One region of the Mesorhizobium sp. M0106 genome, then DNA from elsewhere that is predicted to be linked to it. Evidence: predicted binding sites of a transcription regulator. Region 1 holds the regulator's gene; the other holds the start of a gene.
The links. The regulator LexA, encoded in region 1, represses DNA repair genes until DNA is damaged. The targets are predictions, from matches to a motif close to TGTTCNNNNTGTGTTCNG.
Positions count from the first base shown of each region.

Region 1 (8,652 bases):
CGTGGTGAGGTGCGACGCATGGTCGGGCCGTTCGGCGAGACGGTGTCGATCCTGCGGGCGCGCGGGCACCGCTTGCGCCTGCTGTTGCCGACGGTGCCGCACGTCGCCGATCTGGTCAGGACCTCGGTCGCGAGCTGGGACGAGAAGCCGGAGATCATACTCGATGCCGAACGCAAATGGCAGGCCTTCGGCAAGGCCGATGCGGCGCTGATCGCATCGGGGACAGTATCGCTGGAACTGGCACTGGCGAGTGTGCCGATGATCTCCTGCTACCGGCTCGATCCGGTCATGCGCATGGCGCAGCCGCTGATCAAAGTATGGAGCGCAGCCTTGCCCAATCTCATTGCCGACCGGCCCGTTGTGCCGGAACACTACAATCAATATGTGCGGCCGCATTATCTGGCGCGGCAGTTGGAAGCGCTGTTCTCCGATACCGCCTACCGCACCTGGCAGAAGCACGGTTTTGCCGACATTGCCGGGCGTATGGCAACCGCCAAGCCGTCAGGCGAGATTGCCGCGGGTGTGGTGATGGGGATGGGGAGGAAGTGAGTGAATTGTGAATAGTGAATTGTGAATAGTGGTTTCTATGGACAGGGAGCGACGCTTCGCTACTCCCATTCACCATTCACCATTCACCATTCACCATTCACCACCTTCACCGCTTCGCGATTGGCACGTAGTCCCGTTCCGGCGCGCCGGTATAGAGCTGGCGCGGGCGACCGATCTTCTGGTGCGGGTCCTCGATCATCTCCTTCCACTGCGCGATCCAGCCGACGGTGCGGGCGACCGCGAACAGCACGGTGAACATGGTGGTGGGAAAGCCCAGCGCCTTCAGCGTGATGCCGGAATAGAAATCGACGTTCGGATAGAGCTTCTTCTCGATGAAATAGGAATCGGTCAGTGCGATCCTTTCCAGCTCCATGGCGATGTCGAGCAGTGGATCGTCCTTGATGCCGAGCTCGCCCAGGACCTCGTGCGCGGTCTTCTGCATGATCTTGGCGCGCGGATCGTAATTCTTGTAAACGCGGTGGCCAAATCCCATCAATCGGAACGGATCGTTCTTATCCTTGGCGCGCGCAATGAATTCCGGGATGTGATCGACATGACCGATCTCGCCCAGCATGTTCAGGGCTGCCTCGTTGGCGCCGCCATGTGCGGGACCCCACAGGCAGGCGATGCCGGCAGCGATACAGGCAAAAGGATTGGCGCCCGACGAGCCGGCCAGGCGGACGGTCGAAGTCGAGGCGTTCTGTTCGTGATCGGCGTGCAGGATGAAGATGCGCTCCATCGCGCGGGCCAGCACCGGATTGATCTTGTATTCCTCGCAAGGCACGGCGAAGCACATATGCAGGAAATTGGCTGCGAAATTCAGCTCGTTCTTCGGGTAAATGAATGGCTGGCCGATGTGGTATTTATAGGCCATCGCCGCGATCGTCGGCATCTTGGCGATCAGCCGCATTGACGCGACCATGCGTTGATAGGGGTCCGAGATATCGGTGGAATCGTGATAGAAGGCCGACAGCGCGCCGACCACGCCGCACATCACCGCCATCGGATGCGCATCACGGCGGAAGCCGGTGAAAAAGCGCGACATCTGCTCATGCACCATGGTGTGGCGCGTCACCCGGTAGTCGAAATCGTCCTTCTGCGCCTTGGTCGGGAGTTCACCATAGAGCAAGAGATAGCAGACTTCGAGGAAGTCGCCGTGCTCGGCCAATTGGTCGATCGGGTAGCCGCGGTGCAAAAGAATGCCGGCATCGCCATCGATGAAGGTGATTTCCGATTCGCAGCTCGCCGTCGACGTAAAACCGGGATCGTAGGTAAAGACGCCGGCGGTGTTGTAGAGCGAACCGATGTCGATGACGTCAGGTCCTACCGAACCACTTCGTATCTTGAATTCATGGGTTTTGCCGCCGAGTTCCAGCTTGGCCGTCGATGCCTGGGTTTTGCCGCCAAATTCCATTTTTGTCGCAGGTTCGGTCATAGCAAACTCCTTTTTGTTTCCTCAGGCCGGCAAAGGCAAAATATCTGAACCCAACACGTCAAAAGCATCGGAATACGCACATTTGCGCCCGCAATTGAATCTGCGCGGCAGATTAGGCCAAGACCCAATGTTGCACTGCGAAACACACCTTTCAATGCCAATCTTCTTGGGCCAGTTTGCTAATCGATTTGATCAGCGATCCGCGCCAGGCTTTCCTCGCGGCCAAGCACGGCAAGCACATCAAAGACACCTGGCGAGGTACTTTTGCCGGTGAGCGCGGCGCGCAAAGGTTGGGCCACGGCGCCGAGTTTATGGCTGGCGGCCTGCGCATAGTCGCGGATCGCGGCTTCGGCTGAGGCGGCAGACCACTCCGAAACCGTGGCTAGTGCCGCATGAGCGCCCCGCAGGATCGCGCGCGCCTCACCGCTGAGCAGCGCCGCCGCCTTCTCGTCGACCGGCAGCGGCCGCTCGACGAAAAGGAATGCAGCCCCTTCAACAAGTTCGACCAGCGTCTTGGCGCGCTCCTTCAGGCCCGGCAAAGCGGCAAGCAGTTGCGCCCTGCGTCTGTCGTCGAGGCGCGCGGCGATTGCCGGGCCGCCTTCAAGATAGGGCAGAGTGGCGATGAAGATGTCGAGCAGCGCCGCGTCGTTCATCCGGCGCATATGCACGCCGTTAAGCGCCTCGAGCTTGGCGAAGTCGAAACGGGCGGCGCCCTTGTTGACATCGCCAATGTCGAACCATGCAATCATGTCGGCGATCGACATGATCTCATCGTCGCCGTGGCTCCAGCCAAGCCTCGCAAGATAGTTGAGCAGCGCCTCCGGCAGGTAGCCCATGGCGCGATAGGCTTCGACGCCAAGCGCACCGTGCCGCTTCGACAGCTTGGCGCCGTCGGCACCGTGGATCAGCGGGATATGCGACATCGACGGCACCTTCCAGCCCATGGCCTGATAGATTACGGTCTGGCGTGCGGCGTTGGTCAAATGATCGTCGCCGCGGATGATGTGGGTGATGCCCATGTCGTGATCGTCGACGACGACGGCATGCATGTAGGTGGGATTGCCGTCCGAGCGCAGAATAATGAAATCGTCGAGATCCTTGTTGGGAAAGCGCACGTCGCCCTGGACGCGGTCATGCACCACCGTCTCGCCGTCTGTCGGCGCCTTGATGCGGATCGCCCCCTTGGCGCCGGGCGGCGCCTCCGACGGGTCGCGGTCGCGCCAGCGTCCATCATAGCGGGGAGGCAGCCCCTTGGCCCGTGCGCTCTCGCGCATTGCCTCTAGCTCGGCAGGCGTCGCATAACAATAATAGGCCTTGCCCATACGAACGAGCTCCTCGGCCACCTCGCGATGGCGCGGCGCACGCTCGAACTGCGACACCGGCTCGCCGTCCCATGTCAGGCCAAGCCAGGAAAGCCCGTCGAGAATGGCCGCGCTTGCCGCATCGGTGGAGCGCTCGCGGTCGGTGTCCTCGATGCGCAGCAGCATCGTGCCGCCTGTGTGCTTGGCATACAGCCAGTTGAACAGCGCCGTCCGCGCGCCGCCGATGTGCAGGTAGCCGGTGGGCGAGGGGGCAAAACGGGTGACGACCTTATCGGGCATGGAACTCTCAGGCGGGCGAAGGAAGTGGGTTTGCGGACTTTCGCGCGTTGCGCGTTCATGTAGCATAGGAGGTCGAGGGCGCAAGGGGCAGACCCGATGGCTGTGCGAGGCCGTGGTACGGGCGAGGGCGAGGACGTTGGCAGCGGCGTCAGCGAACGCTTGCTGTTTGCCGCTCCCCCGCCTGTCCTGCCGGCACCGGCATTGCTACCTGCTCCGCGCTTCGATGCTCCGTCGCTGCCGGCCAGCGACCGAGCAGCGGTTCTCGTGCCCGCGGGCGAGCCCATCGTACGCCTGCCCAGGCGTTTCCGCCTCCCGTCACCGTCCCGTATCCGCAACAGCGTAACCACGGCAGCCGGCCTGGAACTTGACCGCGGCATTGCCTTCCTGCTGGTGCCGGTGTTCCTCGCATGCGGGGTGGTCGTATATTTCGGGCTGTCGGTGGAGCCGGCCTTTCCACAGCCGATCGCAATCGCGCTCCTCGCGGCCCTTTGTGCCGTCGTCTCGCGGTCATGGCCCAGGACGCGCCTGTGCTTCATGGTGGCGCTGCTCTGCGCGCTTGGCGTACTTGCCGCCAAGTTCGAGACATGGCGTGTCGGAATGCATATGCTCGGCTCCGAAATCTCGACGCGGCTGACGGGTCGCGTCGTATCGTACGAGCCCATGGCAAGCGGCCGCATCAGGCTGACAATCGATGTGATCTCAACGGCCAGGCCGACACTGCGCTACATGCCGGAACGGGTCCGCGTTTCGGCGATGAAGATACCGGCTGAGCTGACCGCCGGTTCCGAGATCACCGGCTATGTGCGGCTGCTGCCGCCGACCGGCCCGGTGCGGCCCGACAGCTATGATTTCTCCTTCGACAGCTATTTCGCCGGTATCGGCGGCAGCGGCTTTTTTCTCGGCAATCCGAAAGTCGTGTCGTCGGGCAGCATGCCGCTTGGCGCGCAGCTTTCTTCCGCGATCGAAGACGCGCGCGAATCCATCGCCGACCATATCCGCAGCCGCATCGGCGGTGCCGAGGGCGAGATTGCTGCTGCGCTGATCGTCGGCGTGCGCGCCGGCATTCCCGAGGAGATCAACGAAGCGATGCGGCGCACCGGCATCTACCACATCATCTCCATCTCGGGGCTACATATGGCGTTGGTCGCCGGCACCATCATGGCGCTGCTGCGGGGTGCCTTTGCGCTGTTTCCCGATTTCTCATCGCGACGGCCGGTCAAGAAATATGCCGCGGCCGCCGCGCTTTTTTCGATTGCGGCCTACCTCGTCTTTTCCGGCATTGTCGTGGCGGCCGAACGCAGCTTCATCATGCTGGCGGTGATGCTTATCGCCGTGCTGTTCGACCGGGCCGCGCTCACCATGCGCAACCTGGCGATCTCGGCCATCGCGGTCATCCTGGTGTCGCCGCACGAGGTGGTCGGTCCGAGTTTCCAGATGTCCTTCGCCGCGACGGCGGCCCTTGTCGGCGCCTATGCAGGCTGGTCCGATTACCGCGCCGGCAGGGCCACCATGCCGCCGCCGCGGCTGTCGCCGCTACGCTTTGCCACTCGAAAGGTCCTGCTGGGCATGTGCGGTCTGGCGATGACCTCGATCATTGCAGGGAGCGCCACGGCGCTTTTCGCCATATGGCATTTCCAGCGCGTGGCGCCGCTCAGCCTGTTCGCCAATCTGGCCATCATGCCCATCGTCTCACTGGTCGTCATGCCCTTCGCCGTTCTCAGCGCGCTGGCGATGCCGTTCGGTGCGGATGGCCCTTTCCTCTATGTCATGGGCAAGGGGCTGACGGCGATGATCGCCCTGTCCGGGTGGATCTCGGAGCGCTCGCCGATCGATGCGGTCGGGCTGATTTCGCTGAGATCCGTCCTTCTGGTGACGATCGCCCTCGTCATTGCCAGCATGGCGACGACCTGGTTGCGGCTGGCGGCACTTCCTTTTGCGCTCGCCGGCTTGCTGACGACAACGCAGACACGCATACCCGACGTATTGGTCTCGGAGGACGCACGGCTGGTCGCGCTGCCGATCGGCAGCGGTGAACTCGCGGTCAACCGGGCACGCCCGAATGAGTTCACCATCGACAACTGGAAACGCGCGCTCACATCAGAGACTATCGTCGCGCCGGAAACACCTGCAAAGAACGACCCGCAATTCGACATTGCCGATCCGGCCGACCTACCGCCGGGCATGCCGTTCATTTGCACGGACGGCCTCTGCCTTGCCAGGCATCCATCCGGCGCGATCATCGCGCAAGCCAAGGACCGCGATACTGCGCGGCCAGCCTGCGCCTTTGCCAGCTTGATCGTCATCGACGACGCCACCGCGCATAACCCCTGCTACTACGACCGGCTGGTCCTCGTCGTCACCAAACGGCAACTGGCGCGCGCGGGAAGTGCCGCCGTCTACTTCGATCCACAAGCGGCAACGCGCGCCGAAATCCGTTTCGCGGTCGAAAAATCATACCGGCCCTGGCACGTGCAGCGGAAATTTTCACGCGCGGCACGGGGCCTGCCACCATACCGCAGGGCCGACAACCCCAAAGCCGGCGCCAAGGGCGGGGCTCAGTAGCGGCGGATCAGTCCGACGAGCTTGCCCTGCACCTTGACCCTGTCTGGTCCGAAGATGCGCGTCTCGTAGGCCGGATTGGCGGCTTCCAGGGCGATCGAGGCGCCCTTGCGGCGGAACCGCTTCAGCGTCGCTTCCTCCTCGTCGACCAGTGCCACCACGATCTCACCGGGGCTCGCCGTATCGGCATTGCGGATGATCACCGTGTCGCCGTCGAAAATGCCGGCCTCGATCATCGAATCGCCTTTGACCTCGAGCGCATAATGCTCGCCGCCCATGATCATATCCGGCGGCACCGAAATCGAATGCGTCTGGTGCTGGATGGCGTCGATCGGCACACCGGCGGCGATGCGGCCCATCACCGGGATCGAAACGGCGGCGACGACATCGTCGTCATTTCCGGCTGCGGGCACGCGCGACGATGTCGGCTTGCCTTGCCGAGGACCGCCTTGCCCAAGACTGCCCTGGATGACACTCGGCGAGAACTTGCGTGCCGCATTGAGGCCGGGGGCGATCGAGTCAGGCAGGCGCAGCACCTCCAGCGCACGGGCCCGGTTGGGCAAACGGCGAATGAAGCCGCGCTCCTCCAGCGCCGTAATCAGCCGGTGGATTCCGGATTTGGAAGCCAGGTCGAGCGCTTCCTTCATCTCGTCGAAGGAAGGCGGGATACCGCTTTCCTTCAACCTTTCGTGGATGAACATAAGCAGTTCGTGTTGTTTGCGTGTCAGCATAGCGACCCCCAACAGAATCAGAAAAACAAACCCAGAACAAACACTATCTGTTCCAGTTGTGTTCCGCAACTGTTTAAAGTTTAATGAATGCGTTAAGGCTCGGGAAACAAACGACGTCCCTACCGGGGTACCGTATTTTCACCGCCGCGAGCCTCATCGCCTTGATTCTGCTTTCGTTTGCGCCCTTCTGGCTTCCCGGAGGCCACATTGACATCGGCCGTCGGTCGGCAAAGGGCACGGAAGTGAACCCCTATCGACTGTGCGGTTTGGTCGATGCACCGTGAACGAAACGAACTCAAAACGCCAACCTCGGGTTAAGTCCCCGGTTTCCACCGCCTGGTCAGGCTGCTTCTCGCCGGTGGAGCCTTGCTGCGCGCAACCAGGGAATGGAAGAACAGTCGACGCGTGTCGGGCGTTGCGTTGGATCTTGGGGGAGCAGACAAATCATGACAGGAATTCCCGATCTCGTGGCCATAAAGGCGATGGATGCCGCGGATCCGCTGCGCGCGATGCGCGACCGCTTTGTATTGCCGCAAGGAGTGGTCTATCTCGACGGCAATTCGCTAGGAGCTGCTTCACGTGCCGCTTTCGATGAACTGCGCAAGGCCGCGACCGAAGAATGGTCGCATGATCTCATCCGCGCATGGAACACGGCCGGCTGGTTCAACATGCCGCTTGAACTTGGCGACCAGCTCGGGCGCCTGATCGGTGCCGCGGCCGGCCAGACGGTGGTCTGCGACACGACATCGGTCAACATCTACAAGCTGCTGCACGCCGCCATGGCCATGCGACCGGAGCGGCAGGTCATCGTCGCCGAGGGCGATAGTTTTCCGACGGACCTCTACATGGCTGAGGGTGTGGTTTCGACGCGAAAAGATACGCTGCTGCGCCTCTCGGGGGTCGACGCGCCGAGCATCGAAGAGCTGATCGACGAACGCACCGCCGTGGTGCTGGTCAACCACGTCAACTACAAGTCGGGCGAACTGCGCGACATGCCGGCGCTGACGCGCAGGGCTCAGGAAGCCGGGGCGATGATCGTCTGGGATCTCTGCCACACCGCCGGCGCGATGCCAGTCGAGCTCGACAAGGCAAACGCCGATTTTGCCGTTGGCTGCACCTACAAATATCTGAATGGCGGCCCGGGCGCGCCTGCCTTCATCTATGCGGCTGAGCGGCATCTTTCCGACATCCAGCAGCCGCTCACCGGCTGGTGGGGCCATGCACGGCCCTTCGCCTTCGAGCCAGGCTATGCGGCCGGCACCGGCATCCGCCGGTTTCTGTGCGGCACCCAGCCGGTGCTGTCGATGCGCACGCTGAAGGGCGCGCTCGACATCTGGAACGATGTCGACATGACGGCGGTGCGCAAGAAGAGCATCGCGCTGGCGGATCTGTTCATCGAGCTTGTCGAGGCAAAGTGCGGCACTTACGGGCTCACGCTCGAAAGCACGCGCGATGGGGAAAAACGCGGCAGCCAGATTTCATTCATGCATGAGCATGGCTACCAGGTCATGCGCGCGCTGATCGAACGTGGCGTGATCGGCGATTTTCGCGCGCCATCGACCATGCGCTTCGGCTTCACCCCGCTCTATGTTGGCTATGCCGATGTCTGGCAGGCCGTCAAAGTGCTTGAGGACATCCTGCGCACCGGTGCGTGGAGGGATGCGCGCTTCGCCATCAAAGCAGCTGTCACTTGAGATTGATGCGAGAGCTGGAATCGTGAGGCTGGCGACGACGCGCGCCGCGCGATGCTCACGGCTACGTTGCAAGGCCATATTGC
Region 1 covers NZ_JAMYUA010000003.1:176,632-185,283, forward strand. Annotated here, with positions in the region: gene lpxB (lipid-A-disaccharide synthase) at 1-549, shown strand, start outside; gene gltA (citrate synthase) at 656-1,984, opposite strand; gene gltX (glutamate--tRNA ligase) at 2,164-3,585, opposite strand; gene NKJ55_RS04400 (ComEC/Rec2 family competence protein) at 3,682-6,147, shown strand; gene lexA (transcriptional repressor LexA) at 6,141-6,875, opposite strand; gene kynU (kynureninase) at 7,322-8,569, shown strand.

Region 2 (7,342 bases), on a different contig from region 1:
AGCTCTGGCCGTGGATCCTGCTCATAGCCTTCACCGGCATGTCGTCGCATTTCTGCATGGCCCGCGCACTTGTCTATGCCGATGCGACGATCATCTCGCCAATGGACTTTTTGCGCGTGCCGCTGTCGGCGGTGATCGGATGGCTGCTCTATCACGAGCAGATCGACGCCTTCACCGCCGGTGGCGCCCTGCTGATCCTCATGGGAAATCTGCTCAACCTGCAGCGGAGAGCACCGCAACCGGCGGAGATCGCCGCTTCATAAGCGTGCGCTAACTCTTAGACCAGTTCCACCTCGACCACGCCTGGCACCGCCCGCATCGCCGACGCGATCTGAGGCGATACGCGGTAGCGGTTGGGCAACTCGATCTCGACCTCGCCCTCGCCGCCTTCCTTGATGACGATGATGCTCACCTGACTGTCGCCACGCTGGCCAAGCTGCGATTGGATTGTCGATGCCGGTGCGTCATTTCTGACGAAGATGCGCAACGCTTTCTGGATACGGCTTGCCTCTTCCTCCAATGACTGCACGGTCTGGATGCGCAGATTGACGCCTTCAGGCCTGTCCTCGGCCGAAACGGTGATCACCACCGAGCGGCCGGGTTCGAGCAAGTCGCGGTATTGCGCCAGCCCCTCGGAAAACAGCACCGCTTCATACTGGCCCGACGTGTCGGAGAACTGCACGACGCCCATCTTGTTGCCGGTGCGCGTCTTGCGCTCCTGCTTGGTGGTCACCGTGCCGGCGAGCCGGCCGGCGGCAGCACCGCGTTTGACGGCGGCCGAAAACTCGCCCCAGGTCTGCACCCGCATTTTCTGCAGCGCCGCCTTGTATTCGTCGAGCGGATGCGCCGAGAGATAGAACCCGACCACCTGGAATTCACGGTGCAGGCGGTCGGCGGCGAGCCAGGGATCGGTCGCCGGCAAGTTGAGCGCCTGCGACTGTGCGCCCAGCGAGGCGCCAAAGATGTCATGCTGGCCGGTGACGGCATTCTGCTGCGCCAGCGACGCCAGCCCCATCATCCGCTCGACGCCGGCCATCATCGCCGCACGGTCATGACCGAAGCAGTCGAGCGCGCCGGCCATGATCAGGCTTTCGAAGACGCGCTTGCCGACGATCTTCGGATCGACCCTTTCACAGAAATCGGCGAGGCTCTTGAAGGGTTTTTCGCCGCGCGTCGCGACGATGTGCTCGACCGCCGCATCGCCGACGCCCTTGAGCGCGGCCAGCGAATAGAAGATGCGGTTCTCGCCGACCTCGAAATCCCGGAACGACGTCATGACCGACGGCGCCACCACCTCGATGCCGAGGCGCAGCGCATCCTGGCGGAAATCGGCGAGCTTGTCCGTATTGCCCATGTCGAGCGTCATCGATGCCGCCAGGAATTCGACGGGGTAATGCGCCTTCAGATAGGCGGTCTGGTAGGAGACGACGGCATAGGCGGCGGCATGCGATTTGTTGAAACCGTAGTCGGCAAACTTCGCCAGCAGGTCGAAGATGAAGTCGGCTTGCGGCTTGCCGACGCCGCGCTCGACCGCGCCCGAAACAAAGCGCTCGCGCTGCTTGTCCATCTCGGCGCGGATCTTCTTGCCCATGGCGCGGCGCAGCAGATCGGCTTCGCCCAGCGAATAGCCGGAGAGCTCCTGCGCGATCTGCATCACCTGTTCCTGGTAGACGATGACGCCTTGCGTCTCCTTGACGAGATGGTCGATCTTCGGGTGGATCGACGCCATCTCCTCCTCGCCGTGCTTTCTGGCGTTGTAGGTCGGTATGTTCTCCATCGGCCCCGGCCGGTAGAGCGCGACCAGCGCGATAATGTCCTCGATACAGTCGGGCCGCATGCCGATCAGCGCCTTGCGCATGCCGGCACTTTCCACCTGGAACACGCCGACCACTTCGCCGCGCGACAGCATGGCGTAGGTTTCGGGGTCGTCGAGCGGAATGTGGGCAAGATCGATCTCGATGCCGCGGCGGCGGATCAGCTTGACGGCCCTGTCCAGCACCGTCAGCGTCTTCAGGCCAAGGAAGTCGAATTTCACCAGCCCGGCCTGCTCGACATATTTCATGTTGAACTGCGTGACCGGCATGTCCGAGCGCGGATCGCGGTACATCGGCACCAGCTCCGACAGCGGCCGGTCGCCGATGACGATGCCGGCGGCGTGCGTCGAGGCGTGCCGATAAAGACCTTCCAGTTTCTGCGCCGTATCGAGCAGCGTCTGCACGATCGGCTCACGCTCCGCCTCTTCGGCAAAGCGCGGCTCGTTGGCGATGGCGTCGGCGAGCTTGACCGGATTGGCCGGGTTCGACGGCACCATCTTGCTCAGCTTGTCGACCTGCCCGTAAGGCATCTGCAGCACGCGGCCGACGTCGCGCAGCACCGCGCGCGCCTGCAGCGTGCCGAAGGTGATGATCTGGCCAACCTGGTCGCGGCCGTATTTCTGCTGGACGTAGCGGATGACTTCCTCGCGCCGGTCCTGGCAGAAGTCGATGTCGAAGTCGGGCATCGACACGCGGTCGGGATTGAGGAAGCGCTCGAACAGCAGCGAAAAACGCAGTGGGTCGATGTCGGTGATGGTCGTGGCATAGGCGACCAGCGAGCCGGCACCCGAACCGCGGCCCGGGCCCACCGGAATCCCTTGTGCCTTGGCCCATTTGATGAAGTCGGCAACGATCAGGAAATAGCCCGGATATTTCATCTTCTCGATGACGCCGAGCTCGAAATCCAGCCTTTCGCGATATTGCTCGACCGTGTAGCCCGGCGTCGGGCCGTGCGCCGCCAGCCGCGCCTCTAGCCCTTCATGCGCCTGCCTGGCAAGCTCCTGCGCCTCCGCCTTGACCGCAGCATCGGCGTCGGCGACATCGCGGCCGGCAAAGCGCGGCAGAATCGGATTGCGGGTCTTCGGGTAATACGAGCAGCGCAGCGCGATCTCGACGGTGTTGTCGATTGCTTCCGGCAGGTCGGCGAACAGCCTCGCCATATCGGCCTGGCCTCTCAGGAAGTGGTCGGGCGAAAGGCGGCGGCGATTGTCGGCCGCAACCACGGAACCTTCGGCGATGGCGATCAGGGCGTCATGCGCCTCATAGTCTTGACGAGAGAAGAAAAACGCCTCGTTGGTGGCAACCAGCGGCAGATCGTGGCGGTAGGCGAGATCGACCGACGACTGCTCGATGGCGCGGTCATAGCCGGACACGCGCTCAAGCTCGACATAGAGCCGGTCGCCGAACAGGCTCTTGAGCGCCGAGAGCCGGGTCTCGGCGAGTTCGCGGCGATCCTGTTTCAAGGCAGTGCCGATCGGACCGCGCGGCCCGCCCGTAAGGCAGATCAATCCGTCGGTGTGGCCCTGCAGCATCTCGCTCGTCAGATGCACCGCTTCGCCGGGCGGTGTCTCGAGGTAGACGCGGCTGACCAGCCTGACCAGATTGCCGTAGCCGGCCTCGGTTGCGGCGATCAGGACGACCGGCCGCATCTCCGGTCCTTGCCGCCTGCGGTCGCGCTGGCTGTCGCTCGCCTCGCCGGAAAAGGCGAGGTCGATCTGGCAGCCGATGATCGGCTGGATGCCATCCTTTACCGCCTTCTGGGCGAATTCCAGCGCGCCGAACAGATTGTTGGTGTCGGTGACGGCGATTGCCGGGCATTCGTCCTGCACCGCATGGCCGACGATCTTGCCGAGCTGCAAGGCACCTTCGAGCAGCGAATAGGCCGAATGCACGCGCAGATGAATGAATCGACGCGCCGCCGCCTCCGCCCGCGACGCCTTTGCATAGGCCTCGCGCAGCAAGGGATCGCGTGGAAGTCTTTCATCCGCCATGGTTTTTTCGCGCCGCCTGAAGGGACTCAGTCGATGAAGTTGTATTGTCGAGCGCCGGGTAGCACGAGTCCAGCGCTAGTGATTAGAGCTTTGGAGGTTTAGAGCAACCGCCGAAGCTGCCAATTTCCCCCCTTGTGGGGGAGATGTCCGGCAGGACAGAGAGGGGCGCTGTCCCGCCAACCTCAGGCTACAAACAAAACCCGCCTCGGCGGGCGGGTCGTTGGAGCCGATTAGCACCATAGCCAAATTAATAGCATAGCTGCCGGCACAAAGCAAGAACAAAATACGGCGCGACGGGGAAAAATTCGAGTTGTCCGTCTCCCGAGGGCGTATCCAGAGGATTGCAGGTCGCGTTCCTTCGCGCCCTCCTCTGTCCTGCCGGACATCTCCCCCATGAGGGGGGAGATTGGCCATCATCTCGGCTTTCGCCAATTTCCAACGTTGCAGGAGCGAGCTAGGCCCCGAAGCTGCCAATCTCCCCACTTTAGGGACACTTTAGGGGGAGATGTCCGGCAGGACAGAGGGGCGCGCTGTCCCGCCAACTTCAGACAGAGCGTCGAGGGCGGGTCCAACCTCACGCGAATTCCATGATCACAGCATCGACGGCAAGGCTGTCGCCGGGCTTGGCGTTGAGCTTCGAGACGATGAGGTCGCGCTCGGCGCGCAGCACGTTTTCCATCTTCATCGCCTCGACCACGGCCAGCGTCTCGCCGGCCTTGACCTCCTGCCCCTCGGCAACGGCAATCGACACGACGAGGCCGGGCATCGGGCATAGCAGCATCTTCGAGGTATCCGGCGCCACTTTTTCCGGCATCAGCCTTTCGAGTTCGGCGGTGCGCGGCAGCATGGCGCGGGCTGTCACCGAGATGCCTTTCCAGGCGATGCGGAACCCGTTCAGCACCGGCCTGACTTGCGCCGCGACCTTGCGGCCGCCGACCGTGCCGCGCCAGATGAGATCGCCCGGCCGCCAGTCGGATGCCACCGTCAGCGGTTTGCCGCCGTCGATTGTGAGGTCAAGCTCGATCGGAATGGAAATCATGCCTTCGACGATGGCAACCGAAAGATAATCCCGGCCGATCTTCACCACCCAATCGCGTTTCAAGGCGCCCGAATGCGGCGCCAGCCGCCCGCCCAGCCGGTCGAGTCGGTCGCGGCGCAGCAGTTCGACCGCGGTTGCGATCGCGGCCAGCACCGCGTTTTCTTCGCTGTTCGGCACAATGGGCGCGAAGCCGTCGGGATATTCCTCGGCGATGAACGCCGTCGATAGCCGCCCTTCCCGCCAGCGCGGATGCTGCATCAGCGCCGCCAGGAACGGTATGTTGTGCTCGATGCCGTCGACGACGAAACTGTCCAGCGCTTCCGATATCGCGTCTATCGCCGCCAGCCGTGTCGGCGCCCAGGTGCACAGCTTGGCGACCATCGGGTCGTAGAACATCGAGATTTCCGAGCCTTCGGTAACGCCGGTATCGTTGCGGATGACGATTTCGCCGAATTTTCCCTCTTCCGGCGGCCGGTATTTCGTCAGCCTGCCGATCGACGGCAGAAAGTTGCGATAGGGGTCTTCGGCATAGAGGCGGCTTTCCACCGCCCAGCCGTTCAGCTTGACGTCGCTCTGCTTGATGGCGAGCTTTTCGCCGGCCGCCACGCGGATCATCTGCTCGACCAGGTCGATGCCGGTGACAAGTTCCGTCACCGGATGCTCGACCTGCAGCCGCGTGTTCATTTCCAGGAAATAGAAGTTCTTGTCGCTGTCGACGATGAACTCGACCGTGCCGGCGCTCTGGTAGTCGACGGCCTTGGCCAGCGCCACCGACTGCTCGCCCATGGCTTTGCGGGTCTTGGCGTCGAGGAAGGGGGACGGCGCCTCCTCCACGACCTTCTGGTTGCGGCGCTGGATCGAGCATTCGCGCTCGCCGAGATAGAGCGTGTTGCCATGCGCGTCGGCGAGCACCTGGATTTCGATATGGCGCGGATCGACGATGAATTTTTCGATGAAGACGCGGTCATCGCCGAACGAGCTTTTCGCCTCCGACCGCGCCCGGTCGAAGCCGTCGCGCACCTCTGCCTTGCTCGAGGCGATGCGCATGCCCTTGCCGCCGCCGCCGGCTGAAGCCTTGATCATCACGGGATAGCCGATTTCGCCGGCTATTCTTTCGGCATGGGCGGCGTTTTCGACGACGCCGAGCCAGCCGGGCACCGTCGACACCTTGGCCGCATTGGCGAACTTCTTCGATTCGATCTTGTCGCCCATCGCCTTGATGGCCTTGGGCTTCGGGCCGATGAAGACGATGCCTTCCTGCTCCAGCGCTTCGCAGAAGGATGCCCGCTCGGACAGGAAACCGTAGCCGGGATGCACGGCCTCTGCTCCTGTGGCCTTGCAGGCGGCGATGATCTTTTCCGCGACCAGATAACTTTGCGCAGCCGGCGAAGGCCCGATATGCACCGCCTCGTCGGCCATTTCGACATGCACGGCGTCGCGGTCGGCGTCGGAATGGACCGCGACGGTGGCGATGCCCATCTTGCGCGCCGTCTTGATCACGCGGCAGGCGATCTCGCCACGGTTGGCGACCAGGATCTTTGTGAACATGCAGGCCTCGTCCCTCGGCTGCCCTTCTTTTACGGGCCTCCCGTTTTATGGGCTTCAGGGGGCCGGTCAAGGCAAAGTCGGAGCCTATCCCGCATGCAAATCGGCGGGCGCTGACGAAAATCCGGGGTCAGAACGTCGCTTCGTGCATAGCGCAGAGCTGAATGGTAAGTTAAATCTAACCTGAATTGCAGACTGCCTTGGGAGGATTGCCTGATGAAAACGCGCGCCGCTGTCGCCGTTGCCGCCGGAAAGCCGCTGCAGATCATGGAGGTCGACCTCGAAGGCCCCCGCGATGGCGAGGTGCTGGTCGAGATCAAGGCAACCGGCATCTGCCACACCGACGAGTTCACGCTGTCGGGCGCCGACCCGGAAGGCCTGTTTCCGGCGATCCTCGGCCATGAGGGCGCCGGCATCGTCGTCGACGTCGGCAAGGGCGTCACCTCGGTCAGGAAGGGCGACCATGTCATCCCGCTCTATACGCCGGAATGCCGGCAGTGCCCGTCCTGCCTGTCGCGCAAGACCAATCTGTGCACCGCCATCCGCGCCACGCAGGGACAGGGCTTGATGCCCGACGGCACCTCGCGCTTCTCGATCGGCAAGGACAGGCTGTTCCACTATATGGGCTGCTCGACCTTCTCCAACTTCACCGTGCTGCCCGAGATCGCGGTGGCCAAGGTCAATGCCGACGCCCCGTTCGACAAGATCTGCTACATCGGCTGCGGCGTCACCACCGGCATCGGCGCTGTCATCAACACGGCCAAGGTCGAGCAAGGCGCGACCGCGGTCGTCTTCGGCCTCGGCGGCATCGGCCTCAACGTCATCCAGGGCCTGCGCCTTGCCGGCGCCGACATGATCATCGGCGTCGACCTGAACAACGACAAGAAGGAATGGGGCGAGAAATTCGGCATGACGCATTTCGTCAATCCGAAGGAGATCGACGGCGATGTCGT
Region 2 covers NZ_JAMYUA010000020.1:1,987-9,328, forward strand. Annotated here, with positions in the region: gene NKJ55_RS19740 (DMT family transporter) at 1-263, shown strand, start outside; gene dnaE (DNA polymerase III subunit alpha) at 278-3,805, opposite strand; gene NKJ55_RS19750 (acetyl-CoA carboxylase biotin carboxylase subunit) at 4,380-6,392, opposite strand; gene NKJ55_RS19755 (S-(hydroxymethyl)glutathione dehydrogenase/class III alcohol dehydrogenase) at 6,606-7,342, shown strand, end outside.
Region 2: the regulator LexA is predicted to act here: its motif matches at 4,069-4,086, upstream of dnaE (DNA polymerase III subunit alpha).